2 regions of the Chitinophaga sp. RCC_12 genome follow, and region 2 is predicted to be linked to the other one. Evidence: riboswitches for the same ligand, from Rfam matches in the RefSeq annotation. Region 2 holds a riboswitch; the other holds the start of a gene.
The links. A riboswitch is a leader RNA that binds a small molecule or an ion and turns the genes downstream of it on or off. The one in region 2 is predicted to bind thiamine pyrophosphate.

Region 1: linked by a shared signal. The riboswitch ahead of AB6805_RS12330 (TonB-dependent receptor) and the one ahead of thiS (sulfur carrier protein ThiS) in region 2 are both predicted to bind thiamine pyrophosphate.

Annotation. Positions count from the first base shown of each region.
Region 1 is NZ_JBFUPS010000003.1:650,995-655,345, reverse strand. Features, by position in the region: gene era (GTPase Era) at 1-748, opposite strand, end outside; tRNA gene AB6805_RS12340 (tRNA-Met) at 863-934, opposite strand; gene AB6805_RS12335 (single-stranded DNA-binding protein) at 1,046-1,453, opposite strand; TPP riboswitch at 1,587-1,680, shown strand; gene AB6805_RS12330 (TonB-dependent receptor) at 1,692-4,067, shown strand; gene argH (argininosuccinate lyase) at 4,301-4,351, opposite strand, start outside.
Region 2 is NZ_JBFUPS010000002.1:776,104-780,454, forward strand. Features, by position in the region: gene thiC (phosphomethylpyrimidine synthase ThiC) at 1-1,075, opposite strand, end outside; gene thiS (sulfur carrier protein ThiS) at 1,160-1,363, opposite strand; TPP riboswitch at 1,416-1,519, opposite strand; gene AB6805_RS08505 (lipocalin family protein) at 1,583-2,059, shown strand; gene AB6805_RS08510 (hypothetical protein) at 2,056-2,307, opposite strand; gene AB6805_RS08515 (sterol desaturase family protein) at 2,362-3,198, opposite strand; gene dnaN (DNA polymerase III subunit beta) at 3,537-4,351, opposite strand, start outside.

The sequences.
Region 1 (4,351 bases), on a different contig from region 2:
CCAGCTCGCGGATGGATTTGCCCTTTTCACCGAGGATAATTCCTTTCTGGGTGTCGCGGGTGACGATGATTTCAGCGGTGATCTTTGTCAGTGTTTCCTTTTCCTGGAATTGTGTAACAATTACCGTAGTGTGATAAGGAATCTCTTCTTCAAACAACTGAAATACTTTTTCACGGATCATTTCTGCCACTAAAAAACGTGTAGACTTATCCGTTAGTGTATCATCCGGATAGAACGGGTTGCCATCAGGTAACAGCTTTATAATTTCCGCCAGTAACTCTTTTATACCTTTCTTCTGCATTGCAGACACCGGTACTACCGCTGCTGCTTTGCCCCAGGCTTTGGCGCGTTCTACCAGAACTTCCATATCCTCTTTAAGGATATTATCCATTTTATTAAGGATGAGAACGATCGGCACTTTCAGTTTCAGTGAATCAAATAATTCCAGGTTTTCTTCCATGGAATCTTTCGAATCCATGATCAGCAAAGCTACATCGGCATCCTCGAGGGCGGATTTAACCGCACCCATCATTTTCTCGTGCAGCTTGTATTTGGGATCAATGATGCCCGGTGTGTCAGAAAAAACGATCTGATACGCAGGGTCCGTTAATACGCCTGTAATACGATGCCGCGTGGTTTGCACTTTGGGGGAAATAATAGCCAGCTTCTCGCCGATAATGGCGTTCAGCAAGGTGCTTTTTCCCGCATTGGGCTTACCAAAAATATTTACAAAACCTGCCTTATGCATGATGACATTTAAAACCTGGTGATGTTGCTTTCACAACTCAAACTTACCGAAATAAAAAAAGCCGAATTTCTTCGGCTCTTAATCTTTTTTATGGACGCTGACGTACCTATTTTGTAGCGAGGAGCGGATTCGAACCACTGACCTTCGGGTTATGAGCCCGACGAGCTACCTCTGCTCTACCTCGCAATGAGGGTGCAAAGATACAAATATTTCAATCCGCTCCAAATCTTTTTTAAAAGAAAAACAAAAAGCCAACCGTAACTGGTTGGCTTTCATATTGGAATGCTTCATACATTGTTAAAATGGAAGATCGTCAGCCGGCTGCTCCTGAACGGGCTCTGCCTCGGGTACGGTCATTTCAGCGACCGGCATTTTCCGCTTTTCCTCGTCCTTACGGCTGAGTAACTGCAGTGAAAACACCCGGAGCCGGATGGCCCCGCATAACGCACCGGTAGCTGTGCTTACATAAGCCTCCAGTTTTGGAGCGCCTTCTACGTACACCATTACACCCTGCGTTAAATAAGGAGCTACATTGGCCTTGTCCCAGAGCGAGCAATCCACCCAGGTGGTCCTTTCTTCCAGTATGCCCTGCGCGTTTTTAAAACGCTCATTTACCGCTACCGGAAAATTGAAAACAGTGGCGCCGTTGACTTCTTTTTTCACTACATCGCGGCCAAGATGCCCGATAAACTGAAGTTTGATCATCAGAAATAAAGATTTAAATGATTAAAAATTTATAAAAGATGACTGAGAGAAGTATCTCTGAAAATTAAGCATTTTTCCTTCTTCCAAAAAATAATTTCTGATTTATTATAGATACAAGTATACCTTTGCACTAACACAATACATGGGGTGCCTTACTTTCAGGCTGAGATCACACCCAATGAACCTGGACCAGGTAATGCTGGTTAGGAATGAACTAACAGAAAACAGGATATTTAAAATGAAACAGCTAATGTTATTAGTGCTGCTATCTATAGCAGGCACTTTACATGCACAATCCCTGGTTACCGGTACCGTTACCAGTAAAGCCAGCGGCCAGCCACTGGAGGGTGTTACCATCTCCATCAACCAAACCGGCGCTGTTACCGACAGCAGAGGCCACTACAGTATTCATCTTCCTAAAAAAGGAAGTTATCCCTTAACCGCCAGCTACATTGGCTTCAAAACATTTACCACTACCATTACAGCGAATAACACCACACAGCTGGCAGACATTTCGCTGGAAACAACAGCACTGTTTGTAAAACCTGTAGAGATCAGCAGTTTACGCGCCGGTAAAAATTCGCCTTTCGTAAACACCACTTTAACGGCGGCAGACCTTAAGAAAGAAAACCTTGGCCAGGACCTGCCCATACTGCTGGATCAGCAACCAGGCGTAGTTACTAACTCAGACGCAGGTACCGGTATCGGCTATACGGGCATGCGCGTACGTGGTTCCGATATCACCCGCATCAACGTTACGGTAAATGGTATCCCGGTAAACGATGCAGAATCGCAGGGAACATTTTTTGTAAACATGCCCGACTTTGCGTCCTCCGTCAGCAGCGTTCAGCTGCAACGCGGCGTAGGCACCTCTACCAACGGCGCCGCTGCTTTCGGCGCTACGCTGAACCTCAGCACCAACGAATTCAATGAAAAAGCATACGGCGAAATCAGCAACAGCTACGGCTCTTTCAATAGCTGGAAACATACAGTGAAAGCAGGTTCCGGCCTCATCAACGACCACTTCACCATCGATGCACGCCTTTCCAAAATTTCATCAGATGGGTACATCAACCGCGCCACTTCTGACCTGCGCTCTTTCTATACTTCCGCCGCCTACGTTTCTGCCAAAACAGCCATCCGGCTGAACGTCTTCTCCGGAAAAGAAAAAACATACCAGGCATGGAACGGCGTACCACAGGCACTCCTGGAAACAGACCGTACCTACAATTCTGCGGGCACCGATAAACCAGGCACGCCATACGATAATGAAACAGACAACTACCAACAGGATCATTATCAGATATTCCTGAACCAGGAAGTAAATTCACATCTCAACTTCAACGTGGCCTTCCACCTCACCCGCGGACGCGGCTACTACGAACAGTACAAAGCACAGCAACCTTTCTCTGAATACGGACTGCAAGGACCAGTGATCAACGGCAAACAAGTTGATACCACTGATCTCGTTCGTCAGCTGTGGCTGGACAACTACTTCTATGGCTCGGTATTTTCCGTGAACCGCACTGGTGACAAGTTCAACTGGAGCCTCGGCGGCGGCTGGAACCGCTATACCGGCGACCACTACGGCAAAATTATCTGGGCACAAACAGGCATCGATAAAGACCATGAATATTATAATTATCCTGCTGCTAAAAACGATTTCAATATTTACTGGAAAGGAGAATATAAACTCACTTCTGCCCTGAGCATTTTTGCAGATATGCAATACCGCAACATCATGTACAACATGGATGGCTTTGAAGCCGCACCCGCATACATTGCACATGTGAATTATAATTTCTTCAACCCGAAAGCAGGTATCTCCTATAACATCAATCCTACCAACCGCGTATTCGCTTCTGTGGCTATAGCGCACAAAGAGCCCAACCGCGTGGACTTTGAAAACAACTACGGCACAACAACACCCAAACCGGAAGTACTCCGTGACGTGGAAGCCGGTTATTCATGGAACAACAACATCGCTGCCATCCAGGCCAACGTGTATTACATGAACTATAAAAACCAGCTGGTGCAAACCGGTATGCTCAATGATGTGGGTGCATACATCCGTACCAACATTCCTAAAAGCTACCGCATGGGTATTGAAGTAAATGGAAATGTAAAACTGGGAAGTATCGTGAGTGTGGCCGCCAATGCAGCTTTGAGCCAGAACAAAGTACTGGACTATCATGCCGTTACTTACGATGCCGACTACGCATCACATACCCAGGTATTCAACAAAACAGATATCTCCTTCTCCCCTTCTTTCGTAGGTGGGTTAACGTTAACCGTGAAACCAGTTAAAAACCTGAACATCGATGTGCTGGGTAAATATGTAAGCCGTCAGTATATGGATAACACCTCCAATGTAGCCGGCAGCCTGGATGCTTACTTTGTAAACAACCTGCGCATCAACTACGTAGTGCCGCAACCGTTATTTCGTGAACTTGGGCTGCAATTCATGCTGAACAATATCTTCAACGTGAAGTACGAACCCAACGGAAGTACCTACAGCAGCTATGATCAAACCAGTAACCGTGTGGTGTACGACAATTACTACTACCCGATGGCGGGGATTAACTTCTTTGCCGGGGTGACGATAGGATTCTAAAGCATAGGCGGTTGATCAAAGCGGATTTTGTCTTGGCTCAGGATTACGCTGATTTTGCTGATTAGTTGGATTTTTACTTTTGGATTTTATAAAGGATTAAGGGAGATAGAAGCGGATATATTCGCTCTTATCTCCCTTAAATATTATCAATCTAAAAATCAGAAAAAAATCCAAAAGTAAAAATCCAGCTAATCAGTAAAATCAGCGTAATCCTGAGCCAAGACAAAATCCGCTTAGCTATTCAATAATTTCTCTAACGCTTTATCTACCGATTCAAAAGGAAA
Region 2 (4,351 bases):
ACAGGAAATTTTCCTTGTGATGCGCCAGGCACCATTTAGCCATGATGGAGCCTCCACGGGAAACAATACCGGTTACACGTTTTGCCGTTAACGGTATATATCTCAGTAGCACGCCGGCATGGATAGTGAAGTAGTCCACACCTTGTTCTGCCTGTTCAATCAATGTGTCGCGGAAAATTTCCCAGGTAAGGGCTTCCGCTTTTCCGTTCACTTTTTCCAGTGCCTGGTAAATGGGTACGGTGCCAATGGGCACGGGCGAATTACGGATAATCCATTCCCTGGTTTCGTGGATATTTTTGCCGGTGCTAAGATCCATAATGGTATCTGCACCCCAGCGGCAAGACCATACTGCTTTTTCCACTTCTTCTTCTATACTGGAAGTAACCGCGGAGTTGCCGATGTTGGCATTTATTTTCACAAGAAAGTTGCGGCCGATGATCATGGGTTCACTTTCCGGGTGGTTAATATTGGCGGGGATGATGGCCCTGCCGGCGGCAATTTCCTGGCGTACAAATTCAGGGGTGATAAACTTTACAGGTGTGTTGGCGCCAAAGCTCTGGCCTTTATGCTGGTCCCAGAGGGGATTGTTTTGCTCAAACAGTTTGTCGGCGCATTGATTTTCCCGGATAGCAATGTATTCCATTTCGGGTGTAATGATGCCTTGTTGTGCGTAGTACAACTGGGTTACATTTTGACCTGGTCTGGCGCGCAACGGTTTATGCGTGTGGCTCATCAAAGGCATCTTGCCTCCTTCTTTCATCAGTTCTCTTACAAAGGGACTGGTATACTCTGCGAGTTGCTCCACATCTTTCCGGCTGCTGATCCATGTTTCACGGATGCGCGGAATACCGGTGGCCACATCAATATGGATATTGGGGTCGGAAAAGGCGCCGCTGGTATCGTATACAACAACGGGTGCATTAGGAACGGCATCCCCGTTTTTCCCATGAATGCGTGTACCCGTGAGCGTTATTTTGCGCATGGCTACTTTTACCGGGTGGATAGTTCCGTCCACGTATATTTTTTCTGAAGCAGGAAAGGGTGTGCGGCTGAGTGCCACAGGCTGATTATTCATGATGTCTGGTTTTTTTAGAGATAGAAATGCCGGTCCGTAATGATGCATCACGGAAAAGACTATACGAAAAATGAAATGCAGGGTTTAGCCGCCCTGGGTAGCCCTGATAATAGTAATATTATCGGCTGCAGATAGTGGTTGGTTTTCCCAGGAGGTTTTCGGTATCACCTGGTTGTTGACGGCCACTGCAATGCCTTTTTGAGCAGAGATCTGAATAAACTGTAAGAGTGCAGCGATGGTTGTTCCCGGCTGCACCGCATAAAGTTTATTGTTTACATGCACTTCCATGTTAATTGGAATTTAAGTGAAACAATAAACTTTAAGGATGTGGAAAGATGAGAAAGGTTCAGTTACTTTTCCCTACGGCAGTATGAACTGCTTCAGGTACTGAGGGTATCATCTCAGTTTATCCTTCATATTGGATAAACACCCCTAAAGTGTAGATGTAAAAGTAATGGAAATATTTAAAAATTACATTACAAATGATGAATTGTGTATTTTTAAATTATGGTACGATTCAGTTTAATGTGTTTATTGATACTGGCGGTTGCCTGTAAAGGGAGTAAGAAGGAGGCGGAGCAGGAAGAATTACAGGATGACAGTAGCCTGGTTAGTATAATCGCAGACAGCAGTAATGCCGGCATTACTGACAGCATTGCTGCTGTTGCGGATACGCTGCATATTGACGCAGCTAAGCTCATAGGAAAGTGGATACAGCCCGTAGCGGGCCTGGATAAGGAAACGCAGGGTTTTCAGCTTAGAAAGAACGGAACTGCCAGATCCATTAACATGTACACACTGGTATACGAAAAATGGTTACTGACACACGACACCCTGCTGTTGTGGAATCATTCTGAAGGCGTAAAAGATACCTCCACGATCGTGGATACAACTATTATAAAAGAACTGTCAGACACCTCACTGGTATTGTTTCCTGTAAAAGCCGCCGAAGGCTACGTGGAAAAATACCATAGAAGCAATTAATTATATAGCTGCCAGAGTCCTACCAGGCAGGCTACTACCGCCATAAATACGCCGGCAGCAGCGAGCTGCATATCGTCAATATTTTTTCTTCCTATATACAGGGAAAGAAGACCAACTACTATAGCTACTGAGCCTGCGGTAACTGCATAGGAAGGCGTGTGTGTACTGAAAGCGAATGCTGCCGATAGTACACCGATAATGAGCGCTGATATACAGGCTGTTTTTGTTAATGCTGTTGAGTGTTGCATATATTCGAATTTTAAAGAACAGGTGAAGGAATAATTGTTTGCAAAACAGGTATTTTATTTATGCTGACTACTGACCTTTTCCTTCATCACGGGATTATCGTGTTCCCAGGGCACTTTTAACAGGGATCCTATTTCCTGGTAGCGGGCGTCCTGGTATTCATCCAGTCCGTATCTGATCGCCAGTGTATCCGGTACTTTTACAAAAGTGCCGAAGAGGCGATCCCATATAGAAAATATATTGGCATAATTAGCGTCTGTTTCGGGCTGGTAATGACTATGATGTACCTTATGCATATCCGGTGATACAATGATCCAGCTAAGCGCGTTATCCAGCCATTTGGGCAGATGGATATTAGCGTGATTGAACTGCGACATTAAGGCCGATATGGTCTGGTATAACATAATCATCCAGAAGGGCACTCCGAGAATCATAATAGCGGCAAAAAGGGCTATTACTCTCCATAGGCTTTCCACCGGGTGGTGTCTGAGGGCGGTGGTGGCGTCTATCTGTGTATCTATGTGGTGAATTTTATGAAACTGCCACATCCAGGCCGTTTTATGCTGTACCCAATGTATGAGCCAGGCCCCAATAAAATCCAGCAGTAATAATGCCAGTATGGTGTGTAGCCATAGCGGCAGTTGCGTCAGGTACAGGATGCCGAACTGCTGGGCGCTGGTCCACCGGGAAGCCTTTACAATAAGAAATGCCAGCCCTGTATTTACAATCACCGTGGTTAATGTAAAAAAGAGATTGGTGCCGGCATGGCGGTAGCGGTTGCTGCTAAAACGGAACCGGGGCGCCATGCCCTCAATGATCCATAACAGCAATAGTCCGCTCACCAGGATAGCAGTACGGTATACTGACGGAATATTTTCAAAAAAACTTACCATATCATGGTAAAATATATATAACGGTCTTTTTACGCTATGCTGTGGTTCTCCTTAACCAGGCCAACAAAATCTCTGCAGTGGATATGGGGGATGTGATCTTGTAATACGCAGTAAACATATATCCGTTACTGTTATTACCCTTGCGTTACTGTCCTGAATCCTCGGGTGTGTTCCAACCACTGATTCCGGAGAAAAATTACAACTATTTGGGGAATATAAAAAGGCCTCTTTTAGGCCACAGGCAAAGAAAAAAGCAACCTCTTTGTCAGAGATTGCTTTATGTATAAGTTTTTAGCTATAAGTATTTATCTTTTTAGCATTTAGCTAACAACCGCAGTTTAGTTGTTCAGCATGAGCGGCATTACCAGCATAAGGAGGTCCTCATTCTCTTCTTTTTCGGATGGTCTGAGGATACCTGCTTTGGTGGCAGTGGCCAGGTCGATGGAGATTTCGTCTCCTTCCGCTGCATTCAGCATTTCGATGAGGAATTTCGCATTAAAAGCAATCTGCATATCATCACCGGTATACTGGCAGTTCATGCGTTCGTTACCTTCAAAGGAGAAGTCCACATCCTGGGCAGACAACTGAAGTTCGCTGCCGGTGATGCTTAAAGCAACCTGGTTGGTGCTTTTATTGGCGAACACACCCACACGTTTTAACGCGTTCTGGAAATCGCTTTTTACCACGGTGAGGCGGTAAGGATTATCTTTTGGTATTACTACCTTATAGTCAGGGAAACGGGCATCGATGAGGCGGCAGATCATCTGTGCGCCTTCGTGTTGCACGAAGAAGTGGTTCTGGCTATAAGCTACTTTAATTTCAGTTTCGTTATCAGGCAGGGCTGATTTCAGCAGGTTCAGCGGTTTTTTAGGCACAATGAAGGTGTCTGCCTGCGGGCATTTTACGTCTGTTCTTACATATTTCACCAGGCGATGTGCATCGGTGGCAACAAAAGTAAGACTGTCAGGAGCCAGCTCGAAGAATACGCCTGTCATAGCAGGTCGCAGGTCATCGTTGCTCACCGCAAACAGGGTTTTATTGATGGCGGTAACAAGACCTGTAGCAGCCATGGTAAAGGAGGTGGTATCATCCGCAGCGGGTTCTTTCGGGAAGTTCTCCGGATTTTCCCCCATCACTTTATATTTACCATTGT